Regions from separate parts of the Brevibacillus sp. GCM10020057 genome, predicted to be linked through region 2. Evidence: riboswitches for the same ligand, from Rfam matches in the RefSeq annotation. Region 2 holds a riboswitch; the other holds the start of a gene.
What was found. Region 2 has a riboswitch for S-adenosylmethionine ahead of ACFSO0_RS13995 (aminotransferase class I/II-fold pyridoxal phosphate-dependent enzyme). Riboswitches for the same ligand answer to the same signal wherever they lie in the genome.

Region 1: another riboswitch for S-adenosylmethionine. It lies ahead of ACFSO0_RS12980 (pyridoxal phosphate-dependent aminotransferase); the one in region 2 lies ahead of ACFSO0_RS13995 (aminotransferase class I/II-fold pyridoxal phosphate-dependent enzyme).

The regions. Positions count from the first base shown of each region.
Region 1 covers NZ_JBHUJW010000041.1:206,542-215,738, forward strand. Annotated here, with positions in the region: gene ACFSO0_RS12935 (response regulator transcription factor) at 1-106, shown strand, start outside; gene ACFSO0_RS12940 (sensor histidine kinase) at 103-1,218, shown strand; gene ACFSO0_RS12945 (ThiF family adenylyltransferase) at 1,309-2,334, opposite strand; gene ACFSO0_RS12950 (molybdenum cofactor biosynthesis protein) at 2,340-3,044, opposite strand; gene ACFSO0_RS12955 (hypothetical protein) at 3,255-4,058, shown strand; gene moaC (cyclic pyranopterin monophosphate synthase MoaC) at 4,201-4,683, shown strand; gene ACFSO0_RS12965 (MFS transporter) at 4,687-5,958, shown strand; gene ACFSO0_RS12970 (DMT family transporter) at 6,112-7,011, shown strand; gene ACFSO0_RS12975 (hypothetical protein) at 7,031-7,168, shown strand; SAM riboswitch class I at 7,220-7,335, shown strand; gene ACFSO0_RS12980 (pyridoxal phosphate-dependent aminotransferase) at 7,436-8,614, shown strand; gene ACFSO0_RS12985 (hypothetical protein) at 8,821-9,197, shown strand, end outside.
Region 2 covers NZ_JBHUJW010000043.1:73,669-82,865, reverse strand. Annotated here, with positions in the region: gene ACFSO0_RS14005 (YhcN/YlaJ family sporulation lipoprotein) at 1-90, shown strand, start outside; gene ACFSO0_RS14000 (aminotransferase class I/II-fold pyridoxal phosphate-dependent enzyme) at 126-1,319, opposite strand; gene ACFSO0_RS13995 (aminotransferase class I/II-fold pyridoxal phosphate-dependent enzyme) at 1,316-2,479, opposite strand; SAM riboswitch class I at 2,574-2,693, opposite strand; gene ACFSO0_RS13990 (pyridoxamine 5'-phosphate oxidase family protein) at 2,781-3,239, opposite strand; gene ACFSO0_RS13985 (DUF5665 domain-containing protein) at 3,384-3,713, shown strand; gene ACFSO0_RS13980 (hypothetical protein) at 3,720-5,120, opposite strand; gene ACFSO0_RS13975 (hypothetical protein) at 5,302-5,574, opposite strand; gene ACFSO0_RS13970 (YlaH-like family protein) at 5,584-5,910, opposite strand; gene ACFSO0_RS13965 (glutathione peroxidase) at 6,074-6,553, shown strand; gene typA (translational GTPase TypA) at 6,699-8,540, opposite strand; gene ACFSO0_RS13955 (YhcN/YlaJ family sporulation lipoprotein) at 8,678-9,197, shown strand, end outside.

The DNA of each region.
Region 1 (9,197 bases), on a different contig from region 2:
AGACGTCCACATCAACCGGCTGCGGGAGCGGTTTCCCGCCGAGGAATACGGTTTTTGCATCCGCACGATCCGCGGACTTGGCTATCGGCTGGAGGTATCGCCATGAGAGGAGAGCGGCAAAAAAGGAACATTCTCATCAGGCTGATCGGCCTCCTTGCCTTTTTGGGGCTGCTGACCCTTTGCTGGTCGGCAGCTTATTGGATGACCTCGTCTGCCTTCCCCAAAATGTGGCCGGATATGTCGGAGTTTGCCCGGTGGTTGACAACCTGCCTGCTCGGATTTTTTCTCTTCTTCGCCTTAATGTTCCTTATATCCACGATCTTCCCCCGGAGGCACCGCGAGCTGTTTCAGATACTCCTGGATGCTTTTCGCCGAATCGCAAAGGGAGATTTTAACGTCAAACTGGATGTGAATCTGGATCGTCATTGGGGAGAGCTGGTGCAGGGGATCAATCATATGGCGGTGCAACTGAGGGAAATGGAGCAGCTGCGGCAGGAGTTCATCTCCAACGTCTCGCATGAAATCCAGTCGCCCCTGACCTCCATCAGCGGTTTTGCCAGAGCATTGCAAAATGACAACCTAAGCCGCGAAGAGAGGCAGCACTACCTGGAGATCATCGAGATGGAGAGCGAGCGTCTGTCCAAAATCAGCGAAAACCTGCTCAAGCTCACTTCGCTGGAGGGCAAGCATCATCCGATGGAGCGGGTTCCGTACAGCCTCGATCAGCAGCTGCGCGCAGTCGTCCTCGCGTGCGAGCCGCAATGGATGGCAAAGGAGCTGGAGCTGGAGCTCGAGCTGGAACGCGTGACGATCGTCGCGGACCAGGAGATGCTGATGCAGGTGTGGACGAATCTGATCAGCAACAGCATCAAGTTCACCCCGAGTGGTGGTCGGCTGCAGATTCGGCTGCAGGGAGGGGAGCGCGAAGTGGCCGTGCACATCACGGATACGGGGATCGGGATTTCGCCAGCGGATCAGGAGCGTGTATTCGAGCGATTTTTCAAGGCGGACAAGTCGCGCAGCCGGACAGGAGGCGGCAGCGGCCTGGGACTGTCGATCGTGAAAAAAATCGTGGAGCTGCACGAGGGCCGGATCACGTTGCAGAGCGAACTGGGGGCAGGGACGACGTTTACCGTTACCTTGCCGAAGAATGCAGGCGAGGGAGTGGAAGGAAGCAAGCGAGGTTCAAAGCCGATTTCTCCCGCTCGCGCAAAGTGATGGATCAGACAAATGGAGAGAAGCGAAAGAGGCGATCTCGCCGTCGGTTTGTGACGGAGAAGATCGCCTCTTGTGCTTGGGGCTGTGCGGTTATGCCCCGATGTACCTGGCGTGCAGCGTGCGTGCCAGAGTCACGTCATCCGTGCCCTGGACGAGCACCCGGCCGTCCGGGAAGACGACGAAAGTATGCGGATCGACGCGGAAGCGCAGCAAAAACTTGTTGCGCTCCACCTGGCCGAGCGGCGCGAGACGTACCGCCAGCGCGTCCAGGTCGAGGGACATGCGGGCAGCTGGCGAGATTTGCACGGTATCTCGTCCGCACAGCGAGACGGCCTGTCCGTCCTGTGTTTCCGGGTGCAGGAAGGAAAATTCGCGCTGCCCGCAGCACGGACAGTCAGGGCGGCGGGCGTTTGCGACCTTGATCTGCTGGTGGCGGTTGTTCCAGACCTCGAAGTGCTCCAGGTTCGGATTGAGCGCATTGTCAGCGCCGACCAGCAGTTTGAACGCTTCGGTTGCCTGATAGGAGGCGACGATGTGAATGATCGGTCCGATGACGCCAGCCGTGTCGCAGGTCGCCATCTCGCCCGGATTGGGCGCCTCGGGGAACAGGCAGCGCAGGCACGGGGTGCTGCCGGGCCGGATGGCGGTAAAGGTCCCCGTCGCGCTCACCGCACCGCCGTACACCCAGGGGATGCCGTGCTTGACGCAGACGTCGTTGACCAGATAGCGCACCTGGAAGTTGTCGGTCGCATCGAGCACGAGATCGACGTCGGTGAGCAGCTCCTCTGCATTGTACGCCGTCAGATCGGCGACGACAGGCTCGATCGCCACTTCGGAGTTGATGCGGGACAGCTTCGCGTGGGCGGCGATGGCTTTGGGCAAATGCTCGGCGGCGTCTGCTTCATCGTACAACATCTGTCGCTGTAAATTGCTCGGCTCCACGAAATCGCGGTCGATCAACCTGACAAAGCCGACTCCGGCACGGACCATGTGGTTGGAGAGCACGGTTCCAAGCGCCCCCATCCCGACGATGGCGACGCGGCTTTGGCCGAGTTTTTCCTGTCCGCTGCTCCCGATCGGGGCAAACAGGAGTTGGCGGGAATAGCGTGTATCCACTTTGCTTATTTCACTCCTTCATCATATGTGGCGAGCGGATTCCACGGGCCCTGCTGATGGCCCTTCCACTCGCTGCCGTCTTCCCACATTTCCTTTTTCCAGATGGGGACGATTTGCTTGAGCCGCTCGATCGCGTAGCGGCCCGCCTCGAAAGCCTCGTTGCGGTGGGCGGTCGCGACAGCTACGACTACGGCGATTTCCTCGATCTGCAAATTTCCGACGCGATGCTGCATGGCGACCTGTGTGCCGGGCCAGCGTTCTTCGATTTCGGCGGCGATCTGCTTCATTTTTTCGACGGCCATCGGGGCGTAGGCTTCATAGGAGAGCGAGACAGTGCGCTGTCCGTGCGTAAATTCGCGGACCGTTCCTACGAAGGTGAGAATCGCGCCGGCGTGAGGATTGCTGACAAGGCGCACCAGCCTGTCTGCACTGAGCGGCTCTTCGGTAATGGAAAAGCGCTCTTCTTCCCCGCCGCTGACGGGCGGAAGCAGGGCGATCTCGTCGCGCGGGGCGATGGCTTGATCGGGTGTTGCATATTCGTGATTGACCGAAACAAAGCAACTGCCGAGCAGCGGAGCGAGCGCAGGATACTGCCGGGCGACAGCCTCCAGCAGGTCGCGCACGGTGGCAGGCTCGGGCAGGGTCAATTGGATTTGACGTTCATGGACTCGCTCGGCCAGACCGGCGAACAGCAAGATCGTGACAGTCATTCGTGCAATTCCTCATTTCCCATTGAAAAAGTCATGCTTTTCTATGGCATGACAATATCATAATACGGCCGTGATGCCAACGTTTCGGAAGTGGCCGAAGCGTCATTGCCTGCATGCTCACGGGCGGATGAAATGTGCGTTTTTCAAATATTTTCCACAGGAGCTGATGATCGGTGTTATAGTAAAGGGATACGAAAGGGTGTGAGGAGCATGTGCACAAGCTTTGTATATCAGGGGAGCCATACTTGCATCGGCATGAATTTTGACATTTCCGACCGGCGGATCAAGCTGGTCTGTCAAAAGGACGGCCAACTGCTCGTGATGCAGGAGGACGGCGGCCAGTTTTACCCGGCGCTCGGCATCAATAAAAACGGGACGTTCATGAACTTGCAAATGGTGGAACCGAGTGAGGAAGGGAAATACCGGCGAGGGAAAAATTGCGTGCACATCATGAAGCTGTTCGCGGATGTGCTGGGAGAAAAGCTGGCTCTCACCGACGTTTTCACCTACGTTGATCAGCATGCGATCGTCAATGTCCCCGGCCACAGCGTGCACAGCCTGATCGCGGGCATGGGGCAGGCGTGTGTCGTCGAGCCGGGGAAAAAAGCGCTGGGCAGCGCGGCAATTGCGGACGAGCCGTTCATGGTCCTGACGAACTTTTCGTTGTTTGCCAGAGGCGAGCAGGAGAATGGACAGAGCGAGGCGATGGGAGCAGACCGTTATCGGGTCGCGCGGGAGCGGCTGCTCGCCGTACAGGAGCCGTTCGAGCCCGCGGCCGCGTTTTCCATCCTGCGGGAGACCGCGCAGCACGGCGGCGCTTTTCCTACCCAATTATCGCTGGTTGCCGTGGCGGAGGAAGGCGTGGTGTATTTCACGCTGCGCGCCGACTTTGCCAAAGTGCTCCGCTTTTCCTTTCACGACAGGCTCATTCAGACGGAGAGCGGGTTTACCTGGCACAGGCAGCTTCCGCTCACGAACCGGGGCGTGCTGATTTCCGAGCTGGCCGGCTGGTAAATGGTTGTGTTTGTCCCCCGATACTTTCGCGATTGCTTTTCTCCCAAAGCCAGAGTAAGGTAGAGGAGGCGCAATCATCCTGGATGCAATGAGGCGAAAATCGGAGGCAGTCCGAATTTTCGCTTGTTTTTGGAGGACGACAATGAGTGACCTGTTGACGCATTTTAATGAACAAAACCGTGCCCGCATGGTGGATGTATCGGAAAAGGACAGTTCGAAGCGCGAAGCTGTGGCCCAAAGCAAAATTTCGATGAAGCCGGAGACGCTGGCGCGCATTCGCGAAGGGCGCATCGAAAAGGGCGATGTGCTCGCGGTCGCACAGGTGGCGGGAGTCATGGCGGCGAAAAAGACGTGGGACATCATTCCGATGTGCCATCCGCTGCCGCTGACCGGGATCGACATCCGCTTTGCTTTTGCCGATGACGAGACGCTCGTGATCGAAGCGATGGTCAAAACGACTGGAAAAACCGGTGTGGAAATGGAAGCACTGACTGCAGCAAGCGTCGCAGCCTTGACAGTGTACGACATGTGCAAGGCGATGGACAAAGGCATGGTAATCGGTCCGACCAGCCTTTTGCTGAAGACAGGCGGAAAAAGCGGCGACTTCCGCCGGGGAGAGAACTGACAGATGAATCAGGCGTGGAAATCCTATCCGAGCAGCATTCGGCTCCTTTCGATTGCTGCCGTCATTTTTTCTACCGGCATGGCTTGTATTTGGCCGCTGGTTACGATCTACATTCACGAGTATCTGGGCAAGCCGCTGACGACAGCTGGCTTGCTGCTCATGTTAAACCAGGGGGCTTTTCTCATCGGCAGTCTGGCAGGCGGCATGCTCTTTGACCGCTGGGGGAAGATGAAGACGATCGTGCTGTCCTCCCTTGGCATCATCGTCATTTCCCTCTTTTTGGGCTTTACGGCCAACTTCACGGCCTACACCGTCTTGCTGCTGCTAAGCGGCTTGTTCTACGGGATGCTCTCGCCCGTCATGAACGCGCTCGCCGTCGTGCTGTGGCCCGAGGGAGGACGCAAGGTCATGAACATGATTTACGTGGCGCTGAACGCAGGCGTCGCGGCCGGCTCCGCACTCGGCGGGGTACTGGCGAGCGTGTCGTTTGCCTGGACGTTCTTCGGCAACGCCATTGCCCAGGTCTGCGTGTTCGCGATGTTCATCTTCATCCTGCCCCGGCACCTGCAAGCCGCTGCATCCGGGCAGCCAGACGGGAGCGTGGAGCTGAGGGCGGCAGACAGTCAGGCGTCAGCCGCTTTGGAAGTGCCGCGGGACGCAGCGACTTCTGTTCAAAAAGTCGTATGGGGAGCGCTGGTGCTGCTGTGCGCAGGGCTTCTCATCAGCTGGATCGTCTACGTGCAGTGGACGACGGTGCTGTCTGCCTACATGCAGTCGCTCGGCATTTCCTTGCGCCAATACAGCCTGCTCTGGACGTTGAACGGAGGGCTCATCCTGTTCGGGCAGCCGCTGATCGCGTGGATCATCAGGCGCCTCGCCCGAACGCTGCGTGCACAGTTGCTGCTGGGGACGTATGTGTTCGCCTTGTCGATGCTGATTTTGTCGCAGACGACCGCCTATGCCGGTTTTGTCGCGGCCATGTTCGTGATGACGATCGGCGAAATGCTCGTCTGGCCTGCCGTCCCGACCGTAGCGGCAGAGTTCACGCCACAAGGACGGGAAGGCTTCATCCAGGGGCTGGTATCCGGCACCGGCTCGGCAGGCCGCATGCTCGGTCCGCTGCTCGGGGCTTTCATCTTCCAGACGTTCCAGGCGCAGGGGCTGCTGTACATCATGGCTGGATTGTCCCTTTTGTCCGTTGCCTTTTTCGTTCTGCAAGGCTCCATGCAAAAGCGCGGCAAACGAAGGGGCATCCAGGCGACGATCGAAAAATAGAGCAGCGAAAAGGCGCCCGGCTTGTGCCTTTTGCCCAGATGAGAAGGCAAGTGCAGCAACCGGCAAACTTCGATAGCCGTGGAATCTTTGGCCTGCTAGAATACAAGCATGGCATTGCTGTGCATGCAGAATACGAAGAGGGAAGGGATTTGTGTGTCGCGGTCGTTGGTTCTGGTTTTGACGATGCTCAGCCTGATTTGGGGCGGGTCGTTTTTCTTTATGAAAATATTGCTCCACGAGTTCGGTCCCTGGACGATTGCCTTTCTGCGCTCGGCGCTCGGCCTGATCACGATCACCATCGTCATGCTCATCCTGAAAAAGCCGCTGGAACTGAAGCGGATCGCCTGGGGCCCGATGGTGAGGATGGCCTTGATCAATACGGCAATTCCCTGGGCGTTCATCGCCTTCAGCGAGACGCGGGTGACGAGCACAATGGCATCGGTCCTGAATGCGACGACACCGCTCTGGACGCTGGCGATCGGGATTCTGTTCTTCAAAGCCGCGGTCGGTCGCATGCAGTGGCTGGGGATGCTCATCGGCTTTTGCGGAATCATCGTCCTGCTCGACGTGAACCCTGTCTCCATCGTCTCCGTCGATGTGCTCGGCTTTCTATGCATGATGGCAGCGACCTGCTGTTATGCGGTCGGCGGGCAGTTGTCCAGGCGGCTGCCGGGCAACTTGTCTGCTTACCAGATCACGTTCGGCACCTTGCTTAGCTCTACGCTCGGCAGCGGGAGCGTTGCGTTGATGACAGAATCCTGTTCCTTCACCGCCTTCACTTCGGGCAGTACCCTTGGGGCCTTGGCGGGGATCGGCGTGTTTGGCTCCGGCATCGCGTATATTTTGTACTACTACCTGGTGCAAAAGGGCGGGCCGGAGATTGCGTCTCTCGTGACCTATCTGGTGCCGGTCACCGCCTTTGTCTGGGGCTATGCGCTGTTGCATGAAGCCATTACGTGGAACCTCATGGCAGGCATGGTCTTTATTGTGGGCGGCGTATTTTTGACGGGCAGACGGGAGAAGCCGAAAACGCAAGCGACTGTGGAGACGTAAAGGGGAAAGCAGGCTGCAGATGTCAGGCAGCCTGTTTTTTTGTCTGGAAGGCTATTCCACCGCGAAGATGCGGGCAAGGCTGCTCGTCCTGGCGCTCGCAGATGCTGCTGCACGATGGGGCGATGGTGCAAATGCAGCAAGCATCTTGACACGCTGATACGGCTCAAGTAGTATGAAGAAGATTCAAAACATTATATTCCGTGTACTTTACTTATGCAGAGAGGTGGAGGGACTGGCCCGATGAAGCCCGGCAGCGGATCTGTTTGCCCCGGCGGCAAAAGATGCTGTGCCAATTCCAGCAGGAGTATTCCTGGCAGATAAGGACGTGACGAAGCTGATCTACCCCTTTTTCTGTAAGGAAAAGGGGTTTTTGTTGCTCATATCGCGCTACCTGCATTACCCGACAGAAAGGAAATGAAGACAGATGCGTATTCAACCCTCTGACATGATCGAGCGGCTGCCGACACAGTTTTTTGCCACGCTGGTAGCGAAAGTAAACAAAGTGATCGCAGCCGGGCACGACGTCATCAATCTCGGCCAAGGCAATCCCGATTTGCCGACTCCCCCGCATATTGTAGAAGAATTGCAGGCAGCCGCCGCGCTCCCGCTGCATCATAAATATCCGCCGTTCAGCGGCCGCCTGGAGCTGAAGCAGGCAGTCGCGCATTGGTACAAGCAAGAATTCGACGTCGATCTCGATCCGGAAGAAGAAGTCGCCATCCTGTTCGGCAGCAAGACGGGCTTGGTGGAAATCTGCCAGGTGCTGATGAACCAGGGCGATGTGGCGCTGGTTCCGGACCCCGGCTATCCGGACTACTGGTCCGGCGTGGCTGTCGTGGACGGGCGCATGGTCATGATGCCGCTTCGTGCTGAAAACGGGTTTTTGCCGAACTACGGCCAGATCGCCCAGGCAGATCTGGAGCGTGCGAAGCTGATGTTCCTCAACTACCCGAACAATCCTACCGCCGTCAATGCTCCGATTGAATTTTTCGAGGAGACGATTCGCTTCGCCCGCAAAAACGAAATCGTCGTCTGCCACGACTTCGCCTACGGAGCGATCAGCTATGACGGCAAGAAGCCGGTCAGCTTCATGCAAGTGCCGGGGGCAAAAGAAGTCGGCGTCGAGTTTTACACGTTGTCCAAGACGTACAACATGGCAGGCTGGCGCGTCGGCGCGATGGTCGGCAACCGCGAGCTGGTGCGGTTGATTAACCTGATCCAGGACCACTACTTCGTGAGCCTGTTCGGAGCCGTGCAGATGGCCGCCGTCAAAGCCATGGCCGGATCGCAGCAGTGCGTCCGCGATCTCGTCGCGGTGTATGAGAGCCGGCGCAACGCTCTGTTTACCAACCTGCACCGCATCGGCTGGCAGGCGCAGCCCTCCCAAGGCTCCTTTTTCGCCTGGCTCCCGGTTCCGAGCGGCTTTACGTCCGTCGAATTTTCCGATTTGCTGCTGGAAAAAGCCCATGTCGTGGTAGCGCCTGGAAACGGTTTTGGCCCGACCGGCGAAGGCTACGTGCGCGCCGCCCTGCTGTCCGATGAAGCGCGTCTGGCAGAGGCTGTGCGCAGAATCGAGCAGCTCGGCATTTTTGCCAAAGCATAACATACAAAGGTAATACCGAAGAAACAGACCGCATTCACTGACCGATTCAGCGAGTGCGGTCTTTTCTTGCAGGACGAAAAGCGCAGCCAGAGTCACTATCAATAAAAATCATTCTCATTATTGACAGATAATGATTTTCATTATAGGATAGGAATTGCCGATGATAATTAGTCTCAATGACAACTTGGGCAAAACGGGAGGGTACCATGCGCTATCAGATTAACGGCTACACGGATATGTATACGGTGATCGCCAACGAGCGGAAGATAGGCGGGGCCATAGAAGCCAGCTCGATCCGGCTGCGTACGGGAGAAGTTTACGCCAATGCGGTACTCACTCGCCTGGAAATGTCAGGTGCGCATTTTTGCTCGATCGGTTTTGTGACGGAAGAAGGTCAGAGACTGATTGTCCACGTAGACGACATCAGCATGATTGCCGATGCTCGCCATGTCGATGTGTGCGAGCTGCGCAACGAATACATGCGGGCCGAGAAAAAGGCGGACCGTCTGAAACGGCTGAAGCGTCTGTGCGAGTTGAACGAAGGCAGCTGTACGTTGACGTTCCAGGAGGAAGCCTTGCTCCT
Region 2 (9,197 bases):
CAGGAAAACGAGCAGCGCATCAACAAGAGCAGTCCGTCCTCCCCGCGAGGACACGACAAGATCAACGTCAATCGGACAGGCGCGCCATAAAAATCAGCACAAAGAAAGAGGCACTCGCCCAGGCTCTACGCCCGGGAAAATGCCTCTTTTTTCGTCTGCAAAGGGGCCGTCTCAAGCGGCGGCAATGCAGCCAGCGCTTGCTCCAGATCGGCGATCAAGTCGTCCGCATCTTCCAGCCCGGCGGACAGGCGGATCAATCCATCGGTAATGCCGCGCAACTCTCTCTCGGCAGCAGGCATCGACGCATGGGACATCGCTGCCGGATAGGAAAGAATCGTTTCGACTGCGCCAAGGCTTACCGCCACAATCGGCAGCTTCACCCGGTCAAACAATGCTTTGGCCCGCTCCCTGCTGCCGACGTCAAAGGACAGGACAGCTCCGTGACCGCTCGCCTGCGACGCCTGTATGGCATGGCCGGGATGGCTGGACAAGCCGGTGTAGTAGACGCGCGAGACGGCGGGATGGGTGTTCAGCCAGCGGGCGATTTTGTCTGCCGTGTGCGTGCTGACATCGAGGCGGGCTTTGAGCGTTTTCAGTCCGCGCATGACCAACCAGCAGTCTTGCACCCCGAGGATCGCCCCCATGCCGTTCTGGATGAAGTAGAGCTGCTCGCCCAGCGCAGCGTCGCGAGTCACAGCCAGGCCGGCCACGACGTCACTGTGTCCGCCGATGAACTTCGTCGCGCTGTGGATCACGATGTCCGCTCCCAGCTCCAGAGGACGTTGGTAGTACGGGGTCAAAAACGTATTGTCCACGATGATCAAAAGCCTGTGTTCCTTGCCGAGCTTGCAGACGGCTGCGAGATCCGTCACCTTCAGCGTCGGATTGGACGGCGTCTCCAGGTAAATGCCTTTCGTCTGCGGAGTGATCGCAGCCCGGATGTCCTCGATCCGGGTAGCATCCACAAACGTCACCGTGATGCCCATCCGCGACAGCACCCGGGTCAAAAAGCGGAACGTCCCTCCGTATACATCCTCTGCCACGATCACGTGATCCCCGGCCGAAAAGAGCATGAATACGCTGGAGATGGCCGCCATGCCGGAAGCAAACGCAAATCCCCGCTCGCCGCCTTCCAGACCGGCGATTGCATCCTCCAGCGCCTGGCGGGTCGGATTGCCGGATCGGGCGTAATCAAAAGTGCCTGGCCGATCCAGATCGGCCTGATGAAACGTAGATGCCTGATAAATCGGTACCGACGACGCGCCCGTGACCGGATCAAAGCACGATGTACCATGCAGCACACGAGTGGCGAAGTTCATCGTACATTCCCCCCAACAGCCAGGCTCGCATCCAGCGCCGCAGACAAATCTGCGATCAGGTCGTCCGGATGCTCAATGCCGACCGACAGGCGGAGCAACCGATCGCATACGCCCACATACTCGCGGATTTCTGCAGGGATGTCTGCATGGGTCTGCGTCGCCGGGTATGTACACAGCGACTCGACGCCACCCAGACTTTCCGCAAAGGAGACGATGCGCAAATGTTTCAGGAACGGCTTAACTTGCTCCACCGATTGGACACGGAAGGAAACCATTCCGCTGAACCCGCTCGCTTGCTGCTTCTGCACATCATGTCCCGGATGCTCTGCCAGTCCCGGATAGAACACTTCTGCGACCGCAGGGTGCTCGCGCAGCTTTTTGGCAATGGCAAACGCATTGGCTTCATGCCGTTCCATACGCAGGGCCAACGTTTTCAGCCCGCGAACGAGAAGCCAGCTATCTTGCGGCCCGAGTACCGCTCCGATCGAATTGTGCAAAAACCGGATTTTTTCGGACAACTCTTGCCCTTTGGTTACAATCAGGCCAGCGAGGACATCGTTGTGCCCGCCCAAATACTTCGTCGCGCTGTGCAGCACGATGTCGGCTCCCAACTCCAGCGGGCGTTGACAGTACGGAGTCATGAACGTATTGTCGACGATCGTAAGCAGACCGTGCCGCTTTGCCAGTTGCACGACTTGGCGAATATCTGTAATCTGCATCAGGGGATTGGTTGGCGTCTCGACGAAAACGGCCTTCGTCTGCGGCGTCACCGCTGCTTCTACGGACCCAAGATCGCGCAAATCCACGTAGCTGAAGGTCAGCCCGTAGCGTGACAACACTTGCTCAAACAGCCGATACGTTCCGCCGTACAAGTCGAGGGAGACAATAAGGTGGTCTCCCTGGGAAAACAACCCCATGACCGTATGGATGGCAGCCATCCCGGAAGCGCACGCGAACCCGGCGTCTCCGGATTCTGCGCTTGCAATCGTCTCTTCCAATACGCTGCGTGTCGGGTTTGCCGTCCGCGAGTAATCAAACCCGGTGCTCTCTCCCAAGGTAGGATGGCGGTAAGCTGTCGAGAAGTAGACCGGGAAGTTGACGGCCCCCGTTTTTTCGTCTTTTCCTACTCCTGCCTGAACCAGTTTTGTCTCCAAATGCATATGATTTCTCTCCCTCCATTCGTGTGCGAGGGGCATGAAAAAAGCCCCCTTTCCTCTGAAAGAAGGCTTTGTTTACGTCGCCGTAAGCAAGACCTTCTCATCTTTCAGAGTTACATAACTCTGCAGGAATTAGCACCATTATCTTCCTGTAACTGTACAGGTGATTGGTTGCCGGGCATCATCGGGCCAGTCCCTCCGCCTCTCTGGATAAGAAGTTTGCTATTCAATTTAATTGATCCTAATAATAAGGGATGGGTTGCTGCTTTGTCAACGGGAATTTCCGCCGTGCGAACAGGCGCTTTCAGCGGGCGTTTCTCAACGCTTCCATCACCTGATTGTCCAGCTTGGCAGCCGCATTTTTGTCGTATGTCTTTTCGTACTGCGGCTCCGCTGAAATGCGAGAGCCGTAAAACATGATGTCCCTGACTGCGTCGATGGCGATCTCGACCATGGCCAGCTTCAAGGGGACACCTTCCAGCCGCTCGGTTTTCAAGGCCGCGCGACCGTAGATGGCATAGGAGGAACCCGCGCCGATCAGATGCAGGACGACTTGCGGCTCCTTGGCGATGTTCGTCAAAATTCGCGACCGGTTGTCCACAGCAAAACGGATCGACTCGACTGTAGGAGCAAACGTCCACGACAAGGAACTGAGCGAAGGCGAACCCGACTCATGGTCTATGGTAGCCAGTGTCACAAAGCGCTCTTTTTGCAAGAGTCCAAACAATTCTTCCGACAGGGATCGGGAAACGGTTTCAGCCATTTACGATGCCTCCTTGTGTACGTTTCGTACGTTTATTGTACCCATCTGCGCAAGGATAGGCAAACATTTCCTCGGGCGCTTGCTCCGCGCACTGTTTTTCCCTAAACTGGTAGAAAAAGACGACCGTGAAACGGAGGTTTGTCGATGTCTCCCACCGACCGTTTGCTCACACAGATCGACGAGCTTTTGCAGGAAATCAAAGAAGTGCGCAAGCTGAACGAACGCATGGACAAAATCGCCATGTTTCTCGAAGATATTCGCCTGGCTGACATCGTCCAAAACTACACAGCCCCGCGCAAGCTGCTCTGGATCAACTTCCTCGCAGGTCTTGCCCGGGGTCTTGGGCTGACAATCGGAACCGCCATCGTGCTCGCTTTGCTCGGCTCCCTCTTGTCTCAGTTTTTATCCATTCCGATCATCGGCGATTACATCCGCGATCTCGTCGAATACTTGCAGTCGTACAACCAGCCGTAACGATTCCTAGTCGTCGTTGCGGTCTTTCCCTTTGTCGTCCTTGTCTTTTTTGTCATCGTCGCGCTTGTCGTCTTTCCCGCCTTGGGTCCACCATTCACCGTGCTTTTTCCAAAAGCCGTACGCATTGCCGTTTGGCAAATGTTTCTTTTTGTTCTCCAGCTTTTCGCTCGCCTCGCTCTCCCATTGCTTCAGCGCATCGGTAACCGCCTTGGAGATGGAGGCCGTCATGTCAATCTGCTTCACAAGCTTGTCGCCTGCATAGAGTTCGAGGTGGACTCCTTTGAGATCAGTGTTACGATTTTTCAAAGAGAACTTCCAGGAATACTCTCCTTTAGCGCCGATCTTCACTTCCTGCTTTTTGCCATCCGGTCCGGTAATCATCAGCTTGACGCCGCTGTTTTTCGACCAGCCGACGACGGTTCCTTTCAGTTGTATGTTGAAGGCTTTCGGGTCGAATGCCGCCGTTCCCGTAATGGCGTACGTGTTTGGCACTTCCTTGACCGGCGCGTTGATAACCTTGACATCGATGCTGTCTGCGTCGCGTTTTTCCCCGTCCTCGAACACTTCGACTGCTGCTTTTGCATTCGCTGCTTCCTTGACGTTTTTCAGGGTTACACTGAAGATGCCCACGCCATCCCACAGCTTTTTGACGCTCGCCTCTCCATTGACGCCGTTGTAAGTCACGGTCACTTTGTCAGCGTCCAGCTTGACGATCCCTTTGATTTTCAGCTCGCCCTTTTTCGCATCCAGCACTGCTGCGCTATGGATGATCAGGTGCGCTGCTTCTTCCGCTTGCGAGATGACCTTCACCTTTTCGCTGTCCACCAGCGTGCTGCCCGCGTAGGCTTCCACGGTAACGTACGGGTCCGTCGACATATCCTGCGCGGCAAAGCTGACGGTAAACGAATGCTCGCTCGTCGGCACGACTTCGATGTGATCGCCGGTCGGCTTTTTCACGATGACTTTGGTGACGTCCTCGGTCACAATTCCTTTGATATACACTTTGTTGCTTTTCGTCTGCGCATTGACGCTCACGATCTCTTCTTTTTCATCCGTAAAGCGGACTTCCAGCCAGATGTCGCTGTAATACTGGTTGTAGACCCGCTCCCACTCTTCCTTGTTTTCTTCCATATATGTCTGCAGTTTGGTGTCGAGCTTCAATTCATCCACGATGATGTACAGATGCTCCGCCTGCGTCTTGAGCAGCATGTTCAACGTTTCCGGATCATTTTGGGCCAACTCCTTCAGGTTGTAGCGCGTGACTTGCTTGCCTTCCTCGTTCATGACGACCTTGGTCGCGCTCGGCGAAGCAAACGAGCTCGCATCCGCGAAAATCGGTGTCAATCCTCCCATGATGGCAGTCGCAGCAACAACCGCGAGCACAGGCTTTGTCATTATTTTTTTCAAGACCGTTCCCCTCTTTCTTGCCAGTAATCCCCTGCTTGACCGGGGCATCCTTACAGACGGCAGATCAGGGGAATAGGTTGCACCTGCCGCAAAACCGCATCTTTGTACCTACTGCGGCTGCCTCTCCAAGCAAAAAGGCCTCCCCCTCCTCCGTACGGTCCGGAAGCTGGAAAAGCCTTTCTCACTGATTGTATTTGGGCTCGTTCTCGATCGCTTGCAGCAACGACTCTACCGCCTCGGCAGGATACCGGCTCTCCAGACTCTCTGCCCCTGCCTGGCCGAAGACGATGTACCATGGGCCTTCCTGGCGATAACCGAGCCCGCTCATCTGATGGTCCTCTCGCAGCAGCTCGGCAAAAAAAGCTGCGGTTTCCTGTGCGGAGCGATCGTCCGGACGCGCATCCGCCACCACCTGAATCTGGAGCCAATTAAAGAGAGCATCTTCGCGTTTCAATGGCAAGCCTCACTTTCTCCGGGTTTGTTCGGGCTTGATCCGCACTTTGACGATGACCAGAATCAAAATGGCCACAAGCATTGCGCTCTTGACAGGCAACTGAACATCCAGAATGGCAAAAATCAGGCTGCCTGCGAACAACAGTATGTACAATAAGATCGTTTTCAGAATAGGCATGCGAATCCGGGTGGCAAAACCCAGGTAGTACACCAATATCAGCTGGACAAACAAGATCCAGGCGCGATTGTGATCCGCCCACAACCGGAAGCTGTCAAAGGCAGACAATTGGTCCGGGTTGGCAGGAACATAGGTAGAAGCCAATTGAATCCAATCCATTATGAGAATTCCTCCTGTGCCGCATCTGTCCATTTTACTTTATCAGGCGGAACATATCCTGTCAAAACTTGTTATGCCCGCTCCCGGCTGCACCTTGGGCTCTGGCTGCGATGCGAACTTGCGTGTTATGATGGCTGTGAAAATGAAAAAGGTGGGAAGAACGATGAGCGTATATGACATAGCAGTAACCACGATCAACGGCGAGGAGCAGACGTTGGCCGCGTACAAAGGGAAGGTGCTTTTGATCGTCAACACCGCCAGCAAATGCGGGCTGACGCCGCAGTACAAAGGGCTCCAGGAGCTTTACGAACGTTATCACGACAAGGGGCTCGTCGTACTGGGCTTTCCGTGCAACCAGTTTGCCGGACAAGAGCCGGGCAGCGAGGAGGAGATCGCCGCGTTTTGCGACCGTACCTACGGCGTCACCTTCCCGCTGTTCGCCAAGGTGGACGTCAACGGGCCGAACACGCATCCCCTCTATCAATATGTAAAATCCCATGCGCCAGAAGGCAATGGCGAGGACATCGAGTGGAATTTCGCCAAATTCCTCATCAGTCGGGACGGTCAGGTCGCCAAGCGGATTAGCCCGCGCATCCAGCCGGAAGAGCTGACTGGCGACATCGAAGCTTTGCTGAATGCGTAACGCCTCCTCCCCCGCACCTTTTCGCGGGGGTTTTTGCTTTGCCAAGAGGCCACCCCCTCCGTACTCCTGCAATATGTAAGCGAAAAAAAGCCGCATCCCTTTCATCGGGGTGCGACTTTTCTGCATTATATGACCAAATCCATTCTTACGCTTGCGGCTGGGCTTCCCAGCGTTTTTGCTTTTCATAGCGCTCGCGATCGGATTTGTTCAGATACTTTTTGCGCAAGCGGACAGACTGCGGAGTCACTTCGCACAGCTCGTCGTCATTCAGGTATTCCAGCGCCTCTTCCAGCGTCAGAATGCGCGGTGCTTTCATTTTCACTGTCTCGTCCTTGGTCGCGGAACGGACGTTGGTCGCATGCTTTTCTTTACATACGTTTACGGTCAGGTCGTTGTCGCGGTTGTGCTCGCCCACGATCATGCCTTCGTAGACTTCCGTACCCGGCTGGATGAACATGACGCCGCGGTCTTCTACGGACATCAGGCCATACGTGGTCGCTGTCCCCGTCTCATGGGAAATCAGCACGCCGGCGTGGCGTCCGCCTACTGCACCCGCGACCAGCGGACGATAGCTGTCAAAGGAGTGATTCAAGATTCCATAGCCGCGCGTAATCGTCAAAAACTCGGTACGATAGCCGATCAATCCGCGCGACGGGATGATGAATTCGAGGCGTACCTGGCCAAAGCCGTTGTTAACCATATTGACCATTTCCGCTTTGCGTTGGCCCAGCGTCTCCATGACTGCACCCGTGTATTCTTCCGGCACGTCAATGACGAGCAGCTCGGCTGGCTCCATTTTTTGGCCATCGATCATGCGCACGATGACTTCCGGCTTGGACACGGCCAGCTCGAAGCCTTCGCGGCGCATGTTTTCCACCAGGATGGACAGATGCAATTCGCCCCGTCCCGATACGATGAACGCATCCGGAGAGTCTGTTTCTTCTACGCGAAGGGAAACGTCTGTCTCCAGCTCGGCCATCAGGCGGTCACGCAGCTTGCGGGACGTCACGTGTTTGCCTTCGCGTCCGGCAAACGGGCTGTTGTTCACGAGGAACGTCATTTGCAGGGTAGGCTCGTCGATTTTCAGGAATGGCAACGGGTCCGGATGATCGACGTCGCACACGGTCTCCCCGACGTTGATGTCATCCAGCCCTGCGATCGCCACGATGTCGCCGGCTCTGGCCGTCTTTTGCTCGACACGCTGCAGACCGGAGAAGCCGAACAGCTTCTGGATGCGCATTTTTTTCAGGACGCCTTCGCGGGTCGTCACCGAAACCATGTCGTTTACGTTCATCGTGCCGCGGTAGATGCGTCCGATCCCGATGCGGCCGAGGAAGTCATTGTAGTCGAGCATCGTCACCTGCATTTGCAGCGGTGCGTTCTCGTCCGCATCCGGTGCCGGAATATGCTCGATGATCGTGTCAAACAACGGACGCAAATCGCCTTCGAGCTTGTCTGGTTCCAGGCCGGCAATGCCTTGCAGACCGGACGCGTAGACGATCGGGAAGTCCAGCTGGTCTTCTGTCGCATCAAGATCGATGAACAGGTCGTACACTTCATTGATCACTTCTTGCGGACGGGCGTTTTCACGGTCAACCTTGTTCACGACGACGATTGGCGTGACTTTCGCTTCCAGCGCTTTTTTCAGAACGAAGCGGGTTTGCGGCATACAGCCTTCAAACGCATCGACGATCAGCAGCACGCCGTCCACCATGCTCATGATCCGCTCAACTTCGCCGCCGAAGTCCGCATGGCCCGGTGTATCCAAAATATTGATGGTAAAGTCTTTGTATTTTACCGAAGTGGTTTTTGCCAGGATCGTAATTCCGCGCTCCCGCTCCAGGTCGTTGGAGTCCATCATTCTCTCCTCTACCTGCTGGTTGCTGCGGAATGTGCCCGATTGGATCAACAGCTTGTCAACTAGTGTCGTTTTCCCGTGGTCAACGTGGGCAATAATGGCGATGTTGCGTATGTCAAGACGCTTCATGTGAACCTCCTCTGTTATGCGTACCTTCCATATTAGCAGTTTGTGAAACTCGGCACAATGGGGAGTTTTTTACGGGAATCCCTTCCTGACTAGAAAACTTGCTTTTCGTCATAATAAGGAATGGAGGTGGGCTCCCCATGGACAAAAGATGGTCTACTGCCATCGCAGGCGTCATTCTCGCATCGGCACTGACCGGTTGTGCCAGCTTTGGTGCAGGGCAAAATCATGGTTCTCACACACAGAGTACAGAAAACCAGAAGTCTCCCGAGATGCTAAACCGTCTCGCTCACGGTCACACAGCGTATACGCAAGGCACGAATGCCTTTCATTACCGAAACGGATACACAACGAACGGCTTCAATCAAAACCTGGCCGAACAGCTGACCCGAGTCGCGGATGATGTGCCGGGCGTCGATCGGGCAACCGTCGTGGTGCATGGACAAGATGCCGTCATCGGAATTCGCGTCCGGAAAAACCTGGGGCCGGAGCAAGGCAAAGTCATTGAGCAGCAGGTGCATTCCGCTGCACGCGCCGTTTCCCCCCGCCTGAACATCCGTGTCACTTCCGACCCAGCCATGTTTGCCCGCATTTTGGGCATAAACGCCGCGATTTATCAGGAAGCCCAGCACCGCACGCACAACGTCTCGAAGCAGATGA